DNA from 4 places in the Moorella naiadis (nom. illeg.) genome. Region 4 is predicted to be linked to each of the others. Evidence: riboswitches for the same ligand, from Rfam matches in the RefSeq annotation. Region 4 holds a riboswitch; each other region holds the start of a gene.

Region 1 (4,032 bases), on a different contig from region 4:
CTCTATAACCCCCGGACCGAAGGCCGCCGCACGGTCCAGCAGGGGCTGAATTAAGTCCTGGTGCAGCATATTGGGCTCTACCCCCCTTCCTCTCCGCTTCCCCTCCGCTTTTTGGACCATTGTCTAATAAAGTAAAAGTTAACTCCCAACAACTATAAACGCCTCTACCGTCAGACAAAAAATTCGCGATAACCTTTCTTTACTCCTGCTCTTTTCTATAAACAGGCCCCCGGCTTCTCTTCCGGGGGCCCGCCAGAATGGTGACAGATTTTCGCAGTATTAATCACTGGCACCCGGATAGCCATCCTGGGGGTTTGCCAATCTTTGTTGCACCCGTTTTAAGGCCCATTTTAATGGGTGCGGCAGTATTCCTCCACCGCCGCCACGATCGCCTTCAGATTCGCGTTAGGTGTCCGTAAGGGCACGGCGCACTCCGGGGAAATAATTTCAATACCGGCCTCGCAGTTGGCCCAGACCTCCCGGCGGACATCGTCCGGGGTGCCGTTAAACAGGGTCACCGGGTTGTTGATACTGCCAGTCAGAGCGATACGGCCATTGATAATTTTGTGGGCCGTTCGGGGGTTGACCTTGGAATCGAAGTGGAAACAGTTGAAGCCGGCCCGGGCGATATAATCCAGGCGGTCGGTGGTGTTGCCGCAGATATGCAGGATAGTAGGGCCTTTGATCTGCCCCGTCATCTCCTGGTGCACCGGCAGGAGGAAGTCACGGTAGCAGGTGCCGCTCACCAGGTCGCCGGTAGCGTGGTCGGCCACCGTGACCACATCGGCGCCGGCGGCGAACTGGGCGTTGGCGAACATAACGCTAAGGCCTTTAAGCTTATCCAGGAAACCGCGCACCTTGTCCGGTTCCAGGATGGTTTTGATGAGGAAGTTCTGGGTGCCGTGCAGGTGGTAGGACAGTGTCCAGGGGCCCATTATCTTGCCCACCAGGCAGACGTGGTCGCCGTACTCCTTTTTCAGGATGCGCAGGGCATCCAGCACGGTCCGGATAGAGGGGCGCTCCAGGAAATCATCCGGGATCGTGATCGCCCCAGGATCCTCATAGGGGTTCTCCAGGACATCGGGCATGGAGTCAATTTCACCCCAATTCATCTTGAGGCCGAAGGCCGCCGCCTCCTGCTGGACACTGAAGTAGGGGGCGATGGTGTCGAACCCCAGGATCTCGTGGCCGGTGGCGGCCAGGGTGGCCATTTTCTCTGCGTCCAGGTGGACGGCGGGGAAATAGGCGCCGCAGGCCGCCATGGATTCTACAGTAGCTACCGATACTGGATTGCCCACGGGGATACGGTCGACCCATTGCTGGTTTAAAGCACGGAGGACACGTTCTTTGGGAGTCATGACGGACAATGGATGTCACCTCGGTAGTTATTCAGTAATAGCCTGATTATGAAATGTGGTCTCATGTCTATCGCTGACTAATGATGAAGCAATCAAACCCAGTACCGCGCAAAAGGCAATAAACACCCAGGCGTAGGTGTAGGAAACACCGGCTGCCGTTTTCATAATAAGGCGGCTCATAATGAGCGGAGCAAAGGCAGCTCCAAAGTAGGCGATGCCAGTCACAAAACCGAGGGCGCGGCCATACATCTCTGGACTGAAAACATCGGCCGGCCAGGCAAGGATTGGACCCCAGATCATATTGGCAAAGAAACCGGCACCGGCTAGGATGAGTACCAAGGCCATATTGCTGATCCCCGGTCGCACCGTGGCCAGAAGAAGAATAAAGGGGATGGTGCCGATAAAGGAGAGGATAATCATTGGGCGGCGACGACCACTGAATACCTTGTCCGAAATCCTGGAACTCAGGAAAGCACCGATTATTCCGGCGGCAAAGTAGATAGAGGCCCAGGCACCCATCTTCGTCAGGCTAAACTTAAATACTTCACTTAAATAACTGGGCGACCAGGTAACTACCCCCCAGAAGGTCATCTGGCAGGCCAGGTAAGAGATCACCACAGCTATAAAACTCTTATTCAGTAATACATCTCGCAGGGGAATCTCAGCCTTTTTAGCCTGCTGGGCCAGGTTCTCCCGGCTAAGGGCCCCTTCCTGCAATATACCGCTCTCAAGTTCATCGGCGTAACTCTCCTTAACCTCAGCATCACTTAAACGACGCATCTGTTCAGGCCGGTCATAAATAAAAAACAATACGATTATCAGTGGTACCAGACCGAAAAGACCCAGCCAGATAAAAACCGGACGCCAGTCGTTAAAGTAGGCAGCCAGAAAAGTTGCCAGCAAAGGTGCCCACGCCGGGGTAACAATCCAGGACCAGGAAAGGATCCCCTGGGCCTGGGCCCGCTCCCTTTTCGGGAACCAGCGGGCGATTAGGCGGGCACTCGGTACAAACTCGGTGCCAACTAAAATACCAAATAAAGCATTACGGATATACCATTCAGTGACATTCTGCATAAAAGCCATGTAAATAGTAAAGAGGCTCCAGGTAAATAATGAAAACACCAGTACTTTTTTGGGACCAAAGCGGTCGCAAAGGAAACCGGATAGAACCTGGGTCGGACCGTAAAAAACCATCAATAAGAACATGGCATTGCCAACATCACCATGGGTCAGGTGGAGGCTTTCACTGATCAAGGGCACCAAAACCGTTGTTTTTACCCGGTCCAGGTACTGGATGCTGTAGCCGAAAAACAATATGGCTGCAACCAGATAACGGTAACGCCACCAGCCGGCAGCTGCCGGAGCATTTTTGTTCATAAAGTTCCACCTCGCTTTTAAGGTTTAGTGTCCATTCCGGTGTTTTCAAGCCTCCTCCCTCCCACACCGTTTTCTGATTATGGACTAAATATACTTTCTTCGCTCTAGCGGAAAAACCTGTGGTCTTCATGCACACTCTTTCTTCGCCAAAACGTTAATTGATAGGCAAAAAGCATATCCCATTCTTCCCGGTATAACTGGTATGAATTCATAAGAAAAAGCTCCTTAAGGAAAGAATATTTTACTTCCTGCCAGGTTATGGCGCCAGAGCTAGTATAATGGCATTTTACTGTTCCCTTTTTCGACGGTATAATTAAAAAGTCATATTTTTGCACCGAATTCCCGTAAAGACGGGAAACGGGGGATATTTTTGGGGTGAAGAGCAGGGGTAAAAAAGTCCCTGACTCCGGGCTAACTCTCGGTCCGAACCCGACAACTAACCTCGTAGGTGTGCGAGAGTGAGGTCTTAGCTAATTGAAGAAGTGGTCGAAGTATTGTCTGACCGCCACCCTGGCCGGGGCCTTTACTTTAGTGGCCGCCGGGGTAGCCCTGGCCCAACCATACGAAGTGCAGAGGGGGGACACCCTCTGGGCTTTATCACGGCGCTATGGTGTAACGGTAGAACAGATTCAAGCCGCCAACAACTTGGATTCCTCGCTAATTCTTGTTGGACAAACCCTGGAGATCCCCACCGGCGACAACCCACCCGCCACCAGTTATGAACCCACCCCGGCATCTCGTAGCGAAAGCGTCGCTCCCTCTACCGTGGGCGCCCGGATCGCCGCTATTGCCCGCCAGTATGAAGGAACTCCTTACCGTTGGGGTGGGACGAGCCCTAAGGGTTTTGATTGTTCCGGATTTACCCTGTACGTCTTTGACCGTGTAGGTATTGATCTGCCCCATTCGGCTAGCGACCAGGCCTCCTTGGGCACCCATGTGGATAAAGATGAACTTATGCCGGGCGATCTGGTCTTTTTCCACACCTATGCCCGGGGTATCAGCCATGTGGGCATTTATGTCGGAGATGGCAATTTTATCAGCGCCACCAATAGCGGCGTGTCCATTGACAGCATCAACGATCCTTATTACTGGGGGCCGCGCTACGTTGGCGCCCGGCGGGTGAGGTAGCCTAAATTAAAAGGCGGCTGAACGCCGCCATCCCTTGTTGATTGCTGCAGGTGGTGCCCCGCGTAACCAGGGCTTTTGCTAGACCTCTTATCCTTATTTTCCAGGTTAAGAGGTCTTTTATTTCCACTGATTGAAGACAGGGATCGAAATACATCCTCAAGTATTACAC
Region 2 (4,032 bases), on a different contig from region 4:
GGTCCACGACCCGAGTGCCGTGGTGGCCAGCCAGCCAGAGACCGGGTACCGGCAACAGGTGGCGGAGGTCGGCGAGGGAGCGGCCGCTGATTATAACCAGGTGCAGGCCCTGCCGTTGTAGCAGATACTGCAGTAATTTCAGCAGGTTTTTCCCGGGACGAGCCAGTTCCGGGCGGGAGGTCAGGGGAACCAGGGTACCGTCGTAGTCACACATGAGGAGAATTTCGCCGTGGTGCCGGATCTTAGCTGCTAGCCGACCCGGAGACATCATCCGCTTCTCCTTTCTTTAAAGCCATTGTTTGGTGGAAACAGTTCATCCACCAGTGGACATCATGGCGCCGTACCCTTTCTTGCAAAAGACGCAACCTTTTTTCTTGTTCCGCCCGGCCCATCCCCAGGGCCGTATTAAAGATCATGGCCATACCATCAATATCATAAGGATTGACCAGGACGGCTCCTTTGAGTTCCTGGGCGGCTCCGGCGAAACGGCTCAATACCAGCACGCCGGTATTGTCACACCGTGAGGCCACATATTCTTTGGCTACCAGGTTTAAACCATCCCTGAGGGGCGTAACCATCATGACATCGGCCGCCAGGTAGTAGGCTACTAGTTCCTGCCGGGGGAGGCCGCGCCAGAAGTAATGGACGGGGCGATAGCTACCGTCACTGAAACGCCCATTGATACGGCCTACGGCTGCTTCCACCTCTTCCTTTAGACGACGGTAGGCGGGTACAGCCGTCCGGCTGGGTACGGCGATCTGTACCAGGGCCGCCCGGCCACGCCATTCCGGGGCCTCTTCCAGCAAACGCTCCCAGGCCAGGAGCCTTTCCAGGATCCCCTTGGTATAATCAAGACGCTCCACGCTCAGGGCCAGGCGTTCAACGCCGATTTGTTCCCTTAATTCCTCAGCCCTGGCCCTGGTAGAGGGTTCGACCGCCTGGCGCTGGAAGGCCCGATAATCGATCCCCATGGGCCAGGCACCGACATGGATGCGTCGTTGTTCCCAGTAGACAATATTTTCTTCAAAGTCAACCCGGGCCCCCAGCAACTGGGCTGCTGCCTGTAAAAAATTATCAACATAGGCCTGGAGATGGAAACCCAGGACATCGGTTCCTAGGAGGCCGCGCAGGATGTGGGGCGCCCAAGGGAGAGTGGCCAACAGGTCGTGGTGGGGGAAGGGTATATGCCAGAAAAAGAATTGTTTTAACTGCGGTTGGCGATGGCGTAAATGGGCCGGTACCAGGGCCAGGTGGTAATCATTGACCCAGATGATATCACCCTCCGCGGCCTCTTCAAAAACCGCCCCGGCAAATTTAGCGTTAACCCGGGCGTAAGTTGACCATTCCCTGGCGTCATAATGACATCTATCTAAAAAGTAATGGCACAGGGGCCAGAGGGCACTATTGGTAAAACCGTGATAGTAAAGTTTTATTTCTCCCGCTGTGAGGGGTACTTCATGAAAAGTGTAAGCCGCATTCTCAATAGGTACAGCCAACCTTAAACCCTGGCTATTTTCCTGGGGTGCTTCCCGCCCGCCCCAGGCTACCCAGACACCACCCTTTTTCCGCAAAAATGGTTCCACAGCGGATACCAGGCCGCTGATGGCCGGGACGGGTTTGATGCCCTCCGGGGTCGCCTGCAGGTTGTACGAACCCCGGTTGGAAACCATAACTATTTTGGCAGCCTGCTTTTTGCTCATATTATCTACCCCCTTTACTTTTGTTTTAGCTGATTGTTGCCCTCCTCGTAAAAAGTAATAAAACAAATACAACCCCGGTTTTACCCGGGGTTGCTAGCTTGAACGCCATGGAACACGATACCGGTTAACCGGTAGTTCCCTTCCACGCTTACGAAGTTAGCTGACGGATTCGGGCCGAAGTTAGCCCTACCCGGCGCTTTAGCCTTCCCTTCCCCGGCAATCCCTGAATGACAGCCTATCCACCCAAAGATTTAAGGAAAATAAAAGCTGTTGCTGGCCGGGATTCACCCCGGAAATGGTTCCCCCGTTTACGGCCCAAGCCGTAATTCAGCGTACCAGGATATATATATATTTTTATTATACCACGCGGCCAGGGAAATGCAAATTTTAAGTCCATTTCTCCCAGGAAGGAAACCCCAGGTTGCCTGCCGAATTCTTTTTTAATAAAGGGAGGAGGTAGTACATGCTCGATACAGAGCTAGATTTACGCCATAATCCGTGCGCTATTGAACCTGCGACCGAGGTGCTGAAGGAAGGGGGGATTTTTCTCGTTTCCCTGCCCGATGGTTCAGTTATCCAGCGGGATAATGGCAGCCTGGGCCTTTACTATAATGATACCCGCTACTTAAGTCACCTGGAGTTGCAGGTGGCCGGACAGCGACCAATATTTCTTTCTTCTTCCATCCGCGATAGTCACTTCGCCCAGATAGAATTAACCAACCCGGTTTTTAATCTGCCCGATGGTACCGTAATACCGGCCCAGACCATCCATCTCCGCCAGTTACGGTTAATTAAGGACGCCCTTTTTCAGCGCCTGCGCTTAATAAACTTTAATCCCTTTCCGGTAAAGTTGTTGCTCCATTTTAACCTGGCGGCTGATTTCCGGGATATATTTGAGGTACGGGGCAGCCAGCGTCGCCGCCGGGGTGAATTGTTACCGGTGGAAGTGCGACGCCAGGGGCTGGTCCTGGCTTACCGGGGCCTGGACAACCTCCTCCGGACCACCGGAATTACCTTTGAACCGGCGCCGACAAGCATCACCGGCCGGCCTGGCCAGGCCGAAATCACCTTTGCCCTGGTCCTGCCGCCCCAAAAAAAGCTCTACCTGCATTTAAAAATTGAACCCGATCCAGGTAATATCTCTTCGAGGAACAAGATCAGCGATCTTTTTTCGGCGACCACCATTGAGCAGGCGACTGCTTACCACCAGTGGCAAAGGGAGTCGACCAGGATCTGGACCGACAATAGCTTTATCAATGCCATGTTCCAGACGGCCGTCACCGACCTCAAAGCCCTGCAAATAGATTATCCCGGTGCAGGCCGGATTATAGCCGCCGGGATACCCTGGTACACCGCCCCCTTTGGCCGTGATTCTTTGATTACCTCCTGGCAGGCCCTTATCCTAAACCCGGCCCTGGCCCATCAGGCCCTACGCTTCTTGGCTCGCTACCAGGGCCAAAAGGTGGATAGGTGGCGGGAGGAAAGGCCGGGAAAAATCCTCCATGAACTGCGCCACGGGGAGATGACCAGCTGCCGGGAGGTACCCCATAGTCCCTATTACGGTTCTATAGATGCTACCCTGTGGTTTATTATCCTCCTGGGTGCGACTTACAGGTGGACCCGGGATGACGCTTTATTACGGGAAATGGCCATTCCCCTGCGCAACTGCCTGCGCTGGTGCCTGGATTATGGCGATCTGGACGGCGACGGCTACCTGGAATACCAGCGGGAGTCCCCGGCCGGCCTGGCCAACCAGGGCTGGAAAGATTCCTGGGATGCTGTTGTTGACCGGGAGGGGCGCCTGGCCGAGGGTCCCGTGGCCCTGGTAGAAGTCCAGGCTTACTACTATCTGGCTCTCAACGAAGCGGCTCATTTATTAGCCATCCTGGGTGATGAACTGACCGCTGCCGATCTGAAGAGGCGGGCCAGGGAGTTGCGGGAGCGGTTTAACCAGGATTTCTGGCTGGAAAATGAAGGGTACTTGATTTTTGCCCTCGATGGCCGGAAAAGGCCCCTGACCACCCTGGTTTCTAACGGGGGCCAGGCCCTCTTTACCGGTATTCTCCCGCTGGAGCGCGCCCGGAGGGTCGCCCGGCGACTGCTGGCCGGAGATTTCTATTCCGGTTGGGGTATCCGGACCATGAGTAAAAAGGAAAGGGCTTATAACCCCATGAGTTACCATAATGGCTCGGTCTGGCCCCATGACAACGCCATTATCGCCGCCGGCCTGCGCCGTTACCAGTGCCTGGAGGAATTATCGCGCCTGGCCGCAGGCCTTTTCGCCGCCAGCCCCCACTTTAATTACCGGCGCTGGCCGGAGCTCTTTTGTGGT
Region 3 (4,032 bases), on a different contig from region 4:
ACCGTGGCCATGCTTAAGGCCGGGGCCAACGAGGGTGCTACCGGTGAAAGAGCGATACTCTACAATGTACCCCGCGTAGACGTTATCACCGGCTCCCTGGCTGTAATCCTGGCTGATGCTATGCTCGGCGAGCTGACCCCGACCATGGCGGCGGCCGTTGCCGCCAGCCCAGCGCGCAAAATCTTGTTGCCTGTCAACAGGTCCGGGGTAGAGATAATCGGGGTTACCACGGAACCCTTACCCCATCTAATAGAAGCCCTGGTACAACGCCTCAAGGTTTTTTGTCAGAAAGGGGGGAGCGAGGATGTGTGAAGCCAATGCCTACCTGTTGAAAGAAGGCGGGGACGAGGAACTGATTTTTGAGAATGTCGACCGGGTCCTGCCTGGAGAAGAGGGCATCTTAATGGAGGATATCTTTGGTAAGCGCAAACTCCTGCGCGCCCGGATTAAAGAAATGGCCCTGGTGGACCATAAAATTGTGCTGGAAGCCTTTTAAGTCAGGATGCGGTTGAGGTGGAATTACTAACGGGAGCCCCGGCATACTACCAGAAAGGGTAGATGCCGGGGCTTTATTACTTGACAAGGGCCGGTGGAGGAGCTATTATGTAATTAATTCCGATAGAAATACTTAACTATAGGAGGGGTCGAGATGCAAGTAGCCCGGGACATCACCCAGTTAATCGGCCAGACACCGATCCTGCGCCTGAATCGCTTGCCGGATCAGGGCTTGGAGGTATACTTGAAAGTAGAGTTTTTCAACCCGGGGGGGAGTATTAAAGATCGGATCGCCCTGAGCATGATTGAAGCAGCCGAGGCCGACGGCCGCCTTAAACCAGGGGCCACCATTGTCGAACCCACCAGCGGCAATACTGGTATTGGCCTGGCCATGGTAGCGGCCGTACGCGGTTACCGCCTGCTCCTGGTCATGCCGGAGACTATGAGCATGGAAAGGCGCAAGCTCATGGCCGCCTACGGGGCGGAGTTTGTCCTAACGTCTGGAAACCTGGGCATGAAGGGCGCCGTGGACAAAGCTACGGAGCTAGTCCGGGAGAATCCCGGCTACTTCATGCCCCAGCAGTTTGAAAACCCGGCCAACCCGGCCATCCACCGCCAGGCTACCGCCAGGGAGATCCTGGCGCAGATGGACGGTAGGATAGACGCCTTTATCGCTGGCGTAGGGACCGGTGGCACTCTGACCGGCGTGAGTGAGGTTTTAAAAAAAGAGATTCCGGGAGTGAAGGTGATCGCCGTGGAACCGGCAGCCTCGCCGGTCCTTTCCGGCGGCCGGCCGGGACCGCATAAGATCCAGGGCATAGGTGCTGGTTTTGTGCCGGCAGTCCTAAAAAGGGCTCTCATTGATGAGGTTATAACCGTAACCAATGAAGACGCCCTGGAAACGGCCCGGCGCCTGGCCCGGGAGGAGGGTTTGCTGGTAGGCATCTCCTCCGGGGCGGCTGCCTACGCTGCCCTGCAGGTAGCCCGCAGCCTGGGGAGCGGCAAAAGGGTCCTGGCCATTGCCCCGGACACCGGCGAGCGTTACCTGAGCACCGAGTTATTTAAATTAGGCTGACGAAGTGGGTTGGCGGCAGCAATCCCCAATGGGTAACGCTGGTAGCGGTAGTGCTGGCCGCAGAAAAAAACGGCAGGTTTTAACTTAAACCTGCCGTTTCCTGTTTCCCCGTTTGATTTCTCCGCTTAATTGCCGATGAATTCCTGGGCCCAGTAGGTGCCGTAGCTGCCGCCGGCGGCGTAGCCAACACCAATGGCTGTAAAGTTAGCATTCAGGATATTGCTGCGGTGGCCGGGACTGTTCATCCAGGCCGCCACTACCGCTGCCGGCGTCCTGTAACCGGCGGCAATATTCTCTCCGGCTGTGCGAAAGCTAATGCCAGATTGCTGCAGCAGGTTAGCGAAGGAGCCATAGGTTGGCGACTCATGGCTGAAATAATTATGGTCCCGCATGTCTTCGGCCTTCAAACGGGCCGCCCGGGCCAGCCGGGGATCGGCTGCCAGGGCCTTCAGGCCGGCTTTGGCCCGTTCGGCGTTGACCAGATCGATTACCTGTTGTTCATAGTCACTTAACTGGTAGTTACCGGTGGGAGCCGGCTGGGGTACGGGCTGGGGTGCCGGGACAGGTTGCGGCTGGGGAGCGGGCCTGGGTGGCCGAACGGGTACCGGGGCCGGCCGGGGCGGGTTTACTGGCTGCGGCGCAGGCTGGGATGCCTGTCCGCTGCCGGGGTTCAGGGCGACCTGGCGGTAGTGCCAGAGCCAGTAGGGTGAGATATACTGGCTATTGTTATAAGCGTAAGTAATGGAGGGAGCATTATTGACAGGTGTGACGGCCCGGGCCGCGCTTACAGGTAGGGCGACCAGGGCGGCGGCAAAGACCAGGTTCATGGTGGTGATTAGCCACTTACGTCGCACGGGCAAAGCCTCCTTCTTGATGCTTTACGCCTGGCCCTGCTAATAATAAATCCACCTCCTTCCAACGCCTGCGGGGTTAGCTGCCGGGTGCGGGCGGAAGTGCCCTACCCGGCCCCCAGCTATTTCTCCTTCGCTGGGGCTTCCCCTCAAGGAAAGCCCGCTAAAGATAGAACTATTGCCAGGGACCGGGATTAACCCCAATGATTGGTCCCCCCGTTTTCCTGCCACGGAAATTCGGCGTTTACAGGTGGCCACGACGTTGTTACCCATTTTATCATAAAACAGAAAATAAGTTAACATAAAACTTAGAGGTAAAATATTACACCGTCGCTTTGCTGCGGCTTCGCGGAAGTATCTGACGCCTCGAACCAAGCCGCCTTACACCTGTACTCGCCAGCCCTTTAGCGAACATTTTCATGGTTTCGTGGCGAGGGCGACAGCATCCATGAGGGGCTCCATAGTTTTTTACCGGGTTCCGGGTTAGTGTTGCTTTTGGTCGGCCCTCTATGCTAGAATTTTAACGTCAATTAAATTCTGAGAGAGAGGAGGGCAAAGGGATGTCCGGACATTCCAAGTGGGCCAATATCAAGAATCGTAAGGCCAAGGTCGATGAAAAACGAGGTCGCCTCTTTACCAAAATCGGGCGCGAGATTATCATTGCCGCCCGCATAGGGGGCGGCGATCCTGAGGGTAATATGCGCCTGAAAGCGGCCATAGCCAAGGCCAAAGAAGCCAATATGCCCAATGAAAATATCCAGCGGGCCATTATGCGCGGCACCGGCGAACTGGAAGGGGCCAATTATGAGGAAATGACCTATGAAGGTTATGGACCCGGTGGCGTAGCCATGCTCCTTAATATAGCCACCGATAACCGCAACCGCACAGCATCGGAGATTCGTTACATCTTCTCCCGGGGCGGTGGTAACCTGGGCGAAAACGGCTGTGTGGCCTGGATGTTTAACCCTAAAGGGGTAATCACAGTGGAAATCCCGGCCGGAGAGAAGCGGGAAGAAGTAATCCTGCAGGCTATTGAGGCCGGGGCTGAGGACGTCGATGACGAGGACGACGAGGTGCTGGAAATCAAAACAGCACCTGGTGAGCTGGAAGCAGTCCGGGAGGCCCTGCAGGCCAGTGGCGTCACCATCGCCAGTGCCGAGGTCGAGATGGTACCGCAAACGACGGTCACCATCGATGACCCGGAGATGGCCGGTAAAGTTATGCGCCTGGTAGACCGCCTGGAGGATCACGATGACGTCCAGGCAGTATATACAAATGCCGATATTCCTGCTGCAATTATGGACCAGTTGGATATATAGGAAAGTAGCTAGTAAAAGGTATAAAAGTTACGGCGGCCGGCAATGCTAGCTAGTGGCAATTTTAACCGGGAGGCGCCACGATGCCAGTTTATAGCCGGCGTTTAATTATCATCGGCCTGATTATTTTCCTGCTGGGAGGAATAGTTGCCTACCAGGGGGCCAGGGTGAACTCCGGCCGCCAGGCGGTGGTCTTACGGGTGCCGGGGATTATCGAACCCCGGTTCCAGCTCGAGCCGCGGCTGGAAAAGTACTACCGGGGCTGCGGTCATTCCTACCCGCTGCCCCTGCCGGC
Region 4 (4,032 bases):
TAGGGCCCCCGGGCAGTTGGTTCCAGTTCAGCGATAATCTCCATGGCCCGTACCTTGGGGGCTCCCGTTACTGTGCCAGCCGGGAAACAGGCCTTCATGGCATCCAGGGCCTCCCTGCCGGCGTCCAACCGGGCGGTAATATGGGAAACCAGATGCATGACATGGGAGTAATATTCCACCACCATTTGCCGGGGTACCTGAAGGCTGCCCGGCGCAGCCACCCGGCCGACGTCGTTACGGCCCAGGTCCAGGAGCATCAGGTGTTCGGCGCGCTCCTTTTCACTGGCCAGGAGTTCCGCGGCCAGGGCCCGGTCCTCAGCGGCGGTATGGCCCCGGGGCCTGGTGCCGGCAATGGGCCGGTAATCGATGACCCCCTTTTCCACCCGGACCAGCATTTCCGGCGAAGCGCCCACTAGTTGTACCTCCGGGAAATTCAGGTAAAACATATAGGGAGAAGGATTCAAAGCCCGCAGGCGGCGGTATACGGCCAGGGGATCGCCCCTGAAGGGAAGGCTCAACCGCTGGGAGAGTACCACCTGGAAGATATCCCCGGCGGCAATATACTCTTTGGCTTTCGTAACCATCTTGATAAAATCTTCCCGGCTGACGCTGGCCTGCCAGGGAATCCCTGCCGGCATAGGCGGCCTGCCTGCCGGTAGACTCCAGTCATGACAGCCGGTCAAAGTTTTTTCCGCTAAAGGCCGCCCTAATTCCGCCAGAATCTGCCGTACCATGGCCACCGCCTCGGCGTAACCATCGCTGGCATCCTTACCGCCTCGTCCCAAGCAGGTAATCCTTACTGTCTGCAAAACATGGTCGTAAACCAGATAGCAGCGGTTCAGGATTAAGTGGGTGTCAGGCAACTGTAGATCATTGACTGGTCCCCCCGGTAAAGCCTCCAGTTCATGCACCAGATCATAACCAAGATAGCCCACCAGGCCACCCTGAAAACGAGGGCCGTCGCCAGGGGGCAGCGCCAGGCGGCCTGTTAAACTATACAAGGCCGCCAGGGGTTTTTCCTCCAGCATCCTGGTAACACCGGCCGAGGTTAAATAGGCCCTGCCATCCCTGACAGTAAAGGTCAGCAATGGATCAAAGCCGATGAGGGAGTAGCGGCCCAGGTTTTCTCCACCCTCGACACTCTCCAGCAAGAAACTATCGCGGGTGCCGCTAAATTTTAAGTAAAGGGAGATGGGGGTTTCCGTATCGGCCAGGATTTCCGTCCAGACAGGTACGTAGGGGGCTTCCCTGGCCATGGCCAGGAAGGTCTCCCGGTCGGGATGGAACAACGTTAATCCCTCCCCGAGGGCAAAATAAAAACCAGCGCTTAAGTAAGCCCTGGTCAGGTTTAACTATTACCCGCTCAAACTCCAGGCTCAACTCAAACTTAACTCGACTCAACTCTGCTCATGCATATATTCAGTTGTTGGTAAAAGAATACCATACAGGATTAGGGACTGTCAATAAATATTTCAGGTCTTAACTCAAATCTGGACGTAATTCTGCTGCCCGGCCTAAATAGACATGGACCGGTTCCTGATCACTATAGGCATGAATTAAAACCCGGACAATTCCCGGCTGGCTTCCCGGTACCGGTATCTCCGTGGCACACATCAAGGCTATATCCACCCAGCCCAGACGACGGGCGGCTGCGGCCGGGAAAGCGGCGTTGAGGTCCGGGGTCACGGTAAAGAAGGCGCTGATAATATCCTCGACTAACAGGTTGTTACGCGCCACTATCTCCCGCAGCAACCCTGCGGTGGCGGCGATAATCGCCGGGGGTGTGTTTTTCGGTACGTCTACGGCACCGCGCAGGCCCCGGACCCTCTTTTTCAGTCTATCCTTATCCTTTTGATCCGTCATCGTAACCCTCCTACCGTACTACGGTAACAGCCTTTAATCCCGCTGCCGGTAGATAATATTACCCCACCGGGGTCTGGAAACCGCGTTCATGATATCCTTATCGGTCATGTTTTTCACACAGCCCGGTGTCCCAGGCCGATGCCGACTTCATCCAGGTGGAGCAGGCCGATGCCGAAGAAGATGGCTACACTCAGGTGATCCTGCCAGCGGGCGATGCCAATCTTGCCCCCTACATTCAGGCCGATGGCCTTGGGCATCATCTGGGACAGGGCTTCCCGGGTCGCCCCGGCGATGGCTCCCTCTTCGAGATGGGTCTCTTTGATAACCCCTTCCCGCTTGGCCGCCACCACCGCCCGTTCAACTATTTTCTGTACGGAATTGATAAATTCCCCGCCGTAATCCACTGCCGCCGTGGCTATACCGCCGGCGGCATACTCCTTTTTCAGCCGGGCCTCTTCCTCCCGGCTTTCCGAGAGGGCCATCTTAATGGCTACTGCCGCCACTTTTTTGCTGCCATACTCCATAAATGCCACCACCTATTTTTGCTTGCACCGATTATATTACATCCAGGCCAGTACCGCAAGAAGCATTACGGAATAGCAAACTGTTATTTTTCAAAGCCCTGTAGCCATCACACAAAAATGCCGGCCTATTTAAACCGAGAGTATTATATACCAGGCCAAGGCTCTTTTGACAGTCTGATTGCCGGCTGCTAACATTAACGCGAAATGCCTGTAAGACATGAGAAGGCCGAATCCCGCAAATAATAGGGAACGGGGGAACCACCACAGGGGTGAATCCCTGCCCTCAGTCTACTTTATTACTCCAGGTAATTCAGGGTACTGGCGAGTAACGGAGCTGGCAGACTGGGAGTGGGGTAGGGCTTGCTCCGGCCCGAACCCGGCAGCTAACCTCGCAGGCTGGAGGGGAGATGAATTCATGATGAAAACCAGCGGGGGGCCATAAGGGGTCGGCTGGTTTTTTCTATTCCTTTTATTCTGGTTTATCCTGGTTTATTCTGGTTTATTCTGGTTTTGTTTTTTGACTGGAGGAGGGTTGCATTTGGCTGCGGCGACAGAAAAGTTAGAGTTACGCCGGGAGGTCACCGTCTGGGGCTCCTATATGTGGGGTTACGCTGATGTCGGCGCCGATATCTACGCCGCCCTGGGCCTGGTCATGCTCTGGGCTAAAGGGGCTACCGGTCTGGCCTTCGCCCTGGCCGGGCTGGTGTACATTATGATCGGTCTCGCCTATACCGAACTGGCCGCTACCTACCCCGTGGCCGGCGGGGGGCAGTTCTTCACCCTGCGTGGGCTGGGCGATTTCTGGGGCTTTGTGGCCGGATCGGCCTTATTACTGGACTATACTATCGATATTGCCCTCTTTGCTACTGCTTCCGCCGGCTATATCAACTTCTTTTTGCCTTATCTATTTAGCATCAATGTTGATTCCCTGGCTATTAGCATCGGGCCCCTGCATCACGTCAACCTGGTCTGGATGGCCGAAGCCTTGGTCCTGGTTATCTTTCTTATCGCCCTCAACATCCGGGGGATGCGGGAATCCTCATTGCTCAACGAAATCCTGGGAGCCATTGATATCCTGACGGAATCGACCATTATTGTCTTTGGCTTCCTCTTTGCTTGGCGTCCGGAACTCCTGGCCCACCAGTGGATCACCCAGTTCCCTACTTTTAAGGAATTTGCTTACGGTTCCTCCCTGGCCATCATCTCCTTCGTCGGCCTGGAATCCATTTCCCAGGCGGCTCAGGAAACCAAACGGCCGGCAACGGTTGTGCCCCGGACCTCCGTCGGCCTCATCTTCACCGTATTTATCTTTGCTACTGCCTTTTCCACCATGAGCCTGGGCGTCCTGCCGTGGCAGGATATTGCCGAGGCCGTCGGCGACCCGGTGGCTACCCTGGCCCATGCCATCCCCTTTATCGGCATTATCGCCGGCCCCTTTGCCGCCCTGCTGGGGGCCACCATCCTGCTGATTTCGGCCAACTCCGGCGTCATGAGCGCCTCACGGCTTACCTTCGCCATGAGCCAGTTTCACTTTATCAGCGACTGGTTCAATGCCGTCCACCCGCGTTTCCGGACCCCTTACCGGACCATCCTGGTCTTTTCCGGCATCGGCGTCCTGCAGCTCGTCCTTTCTTTCTTAACGCCC

The links. Region 4 has a riboswitch for cyclic di-AMP ahead of SDD30_RS12585 (APC family permease). Riboswitches for the same ligand answer to the same signal wherever they lie in the genome.
Region 1: linked by a shared signal. The riboswitch ahead of SDD30_RS03850 (C40 family peptidase) and the one ahead of SDD30_RS12585 (APC family permease) in region 4 are both predicted to bind cyclic di-AMP.
Region 2: linked by a shared signal. The riboswitch ahead of SDD30_RS12470 (alpha,alpha-trehalose-phosphate synthase (UDP-forming)) and the one ahead of SDD30_RS12585 (APC family permease) in region 4 are both predicted to bind cyclic di-AMP.
Region 3: linked by a shared signal. The riboswitch ahead of SDD30_RS02175 (CAP domain-containing protein) and the one ahead of SDD30_RS12585 (APC family permease) in region 4 are both predicted to bind cyclic di-AMP.

What each region holds. Positions count from the first base shown of each region.
Region 1 covers NZ_JAXGFQ010000004.1:88,833-92,864, forward strand. Annotated here, with positions in the region: gene SDD30_RS03835 (PucR family transcriptional regulator) at 1-69, opposite strand, end outside; gene SDD30_RS03840 (MtaA/CmuA family methyltransferase) at 351-1,358, opposite strand; gene SDD30_RS03845 (MFS transporter) at 1,386-2,735, opposite strand; cyclic di-AMP (ydaO/yuaA leader) riboswitch at 3,058-3,201, shown strand; gene SDD30_RS03850 (C40 family peptidase) at 3,210-3,863, shown strand.
Region 2 covers NZ_JAXGFQ010000020.1:48,585-52,616, forward strand. Annotated here, with positions in the region: gene otsB (trehalose-phosphatase) at 1-271, opposite strand, end outside; gene SDD30_RS12470 (alpha,alpha-trehalose-phosphate synthase (UDP-forming)) at 243-1,700, opposite strand; cyclic di-AMP (ydaO/yuaA leader) riboswitch at 1,831-2,043, opposite strand; gene SDD30_RS12475 (amylo-alpha-1,6-glucosidase) at 2,164-4,032, shown strand, end outside.
Region 3 covers NZ_JAXGFQ010000002.1:165,992-170,023, reverse strand. Annotated here, with positions in the region: gene SDD30_RS02190 (DUF3842 family protein) at 1-312, shown strand, start outside; gene SDD30_RS02185 (CooT family nickel-binding protein) at 305-496, shown strand; gene cysK (cysteine synthase A) at 650-1,570, shown strand; gene SDD30_RS02175 (CAP domain-containing protein) at 1,696-2,424, opposite strand; cyclic di-AMP (ydaO/yuaA leader) riboswitch at 2,475-2,674, opposite strand; gene SDD30_RS02170 (YebC/PmpR family DNA-binding transcriptional regulator) at 2,982-3,740, shown strand; gene SDD30_RS02165 (hypothetical protein) at 3,821-4,032, shown strand, end outside.
Region 4 covers NZ_JAXGFQ010000021.1:15,509-19,540, reverse strand. Annotated here, with positions in the region: gene trpE (anthranilate synthase component I) at 1-1,289, opposite strand, end outside; gene aroH (chorismate mutase) at 1,480-1,863, opposite strand; gene SDD30_RS12590 (HutP family protein) at 1,977-2,387, opposite strand; cyclic di-AMP (ydaO/yuaA leader) riboswitch at 2,602-2,799, shown strand; gene SDD30_RS12585 (APC family permease) at 2,926-4,032, shown strand, end outside.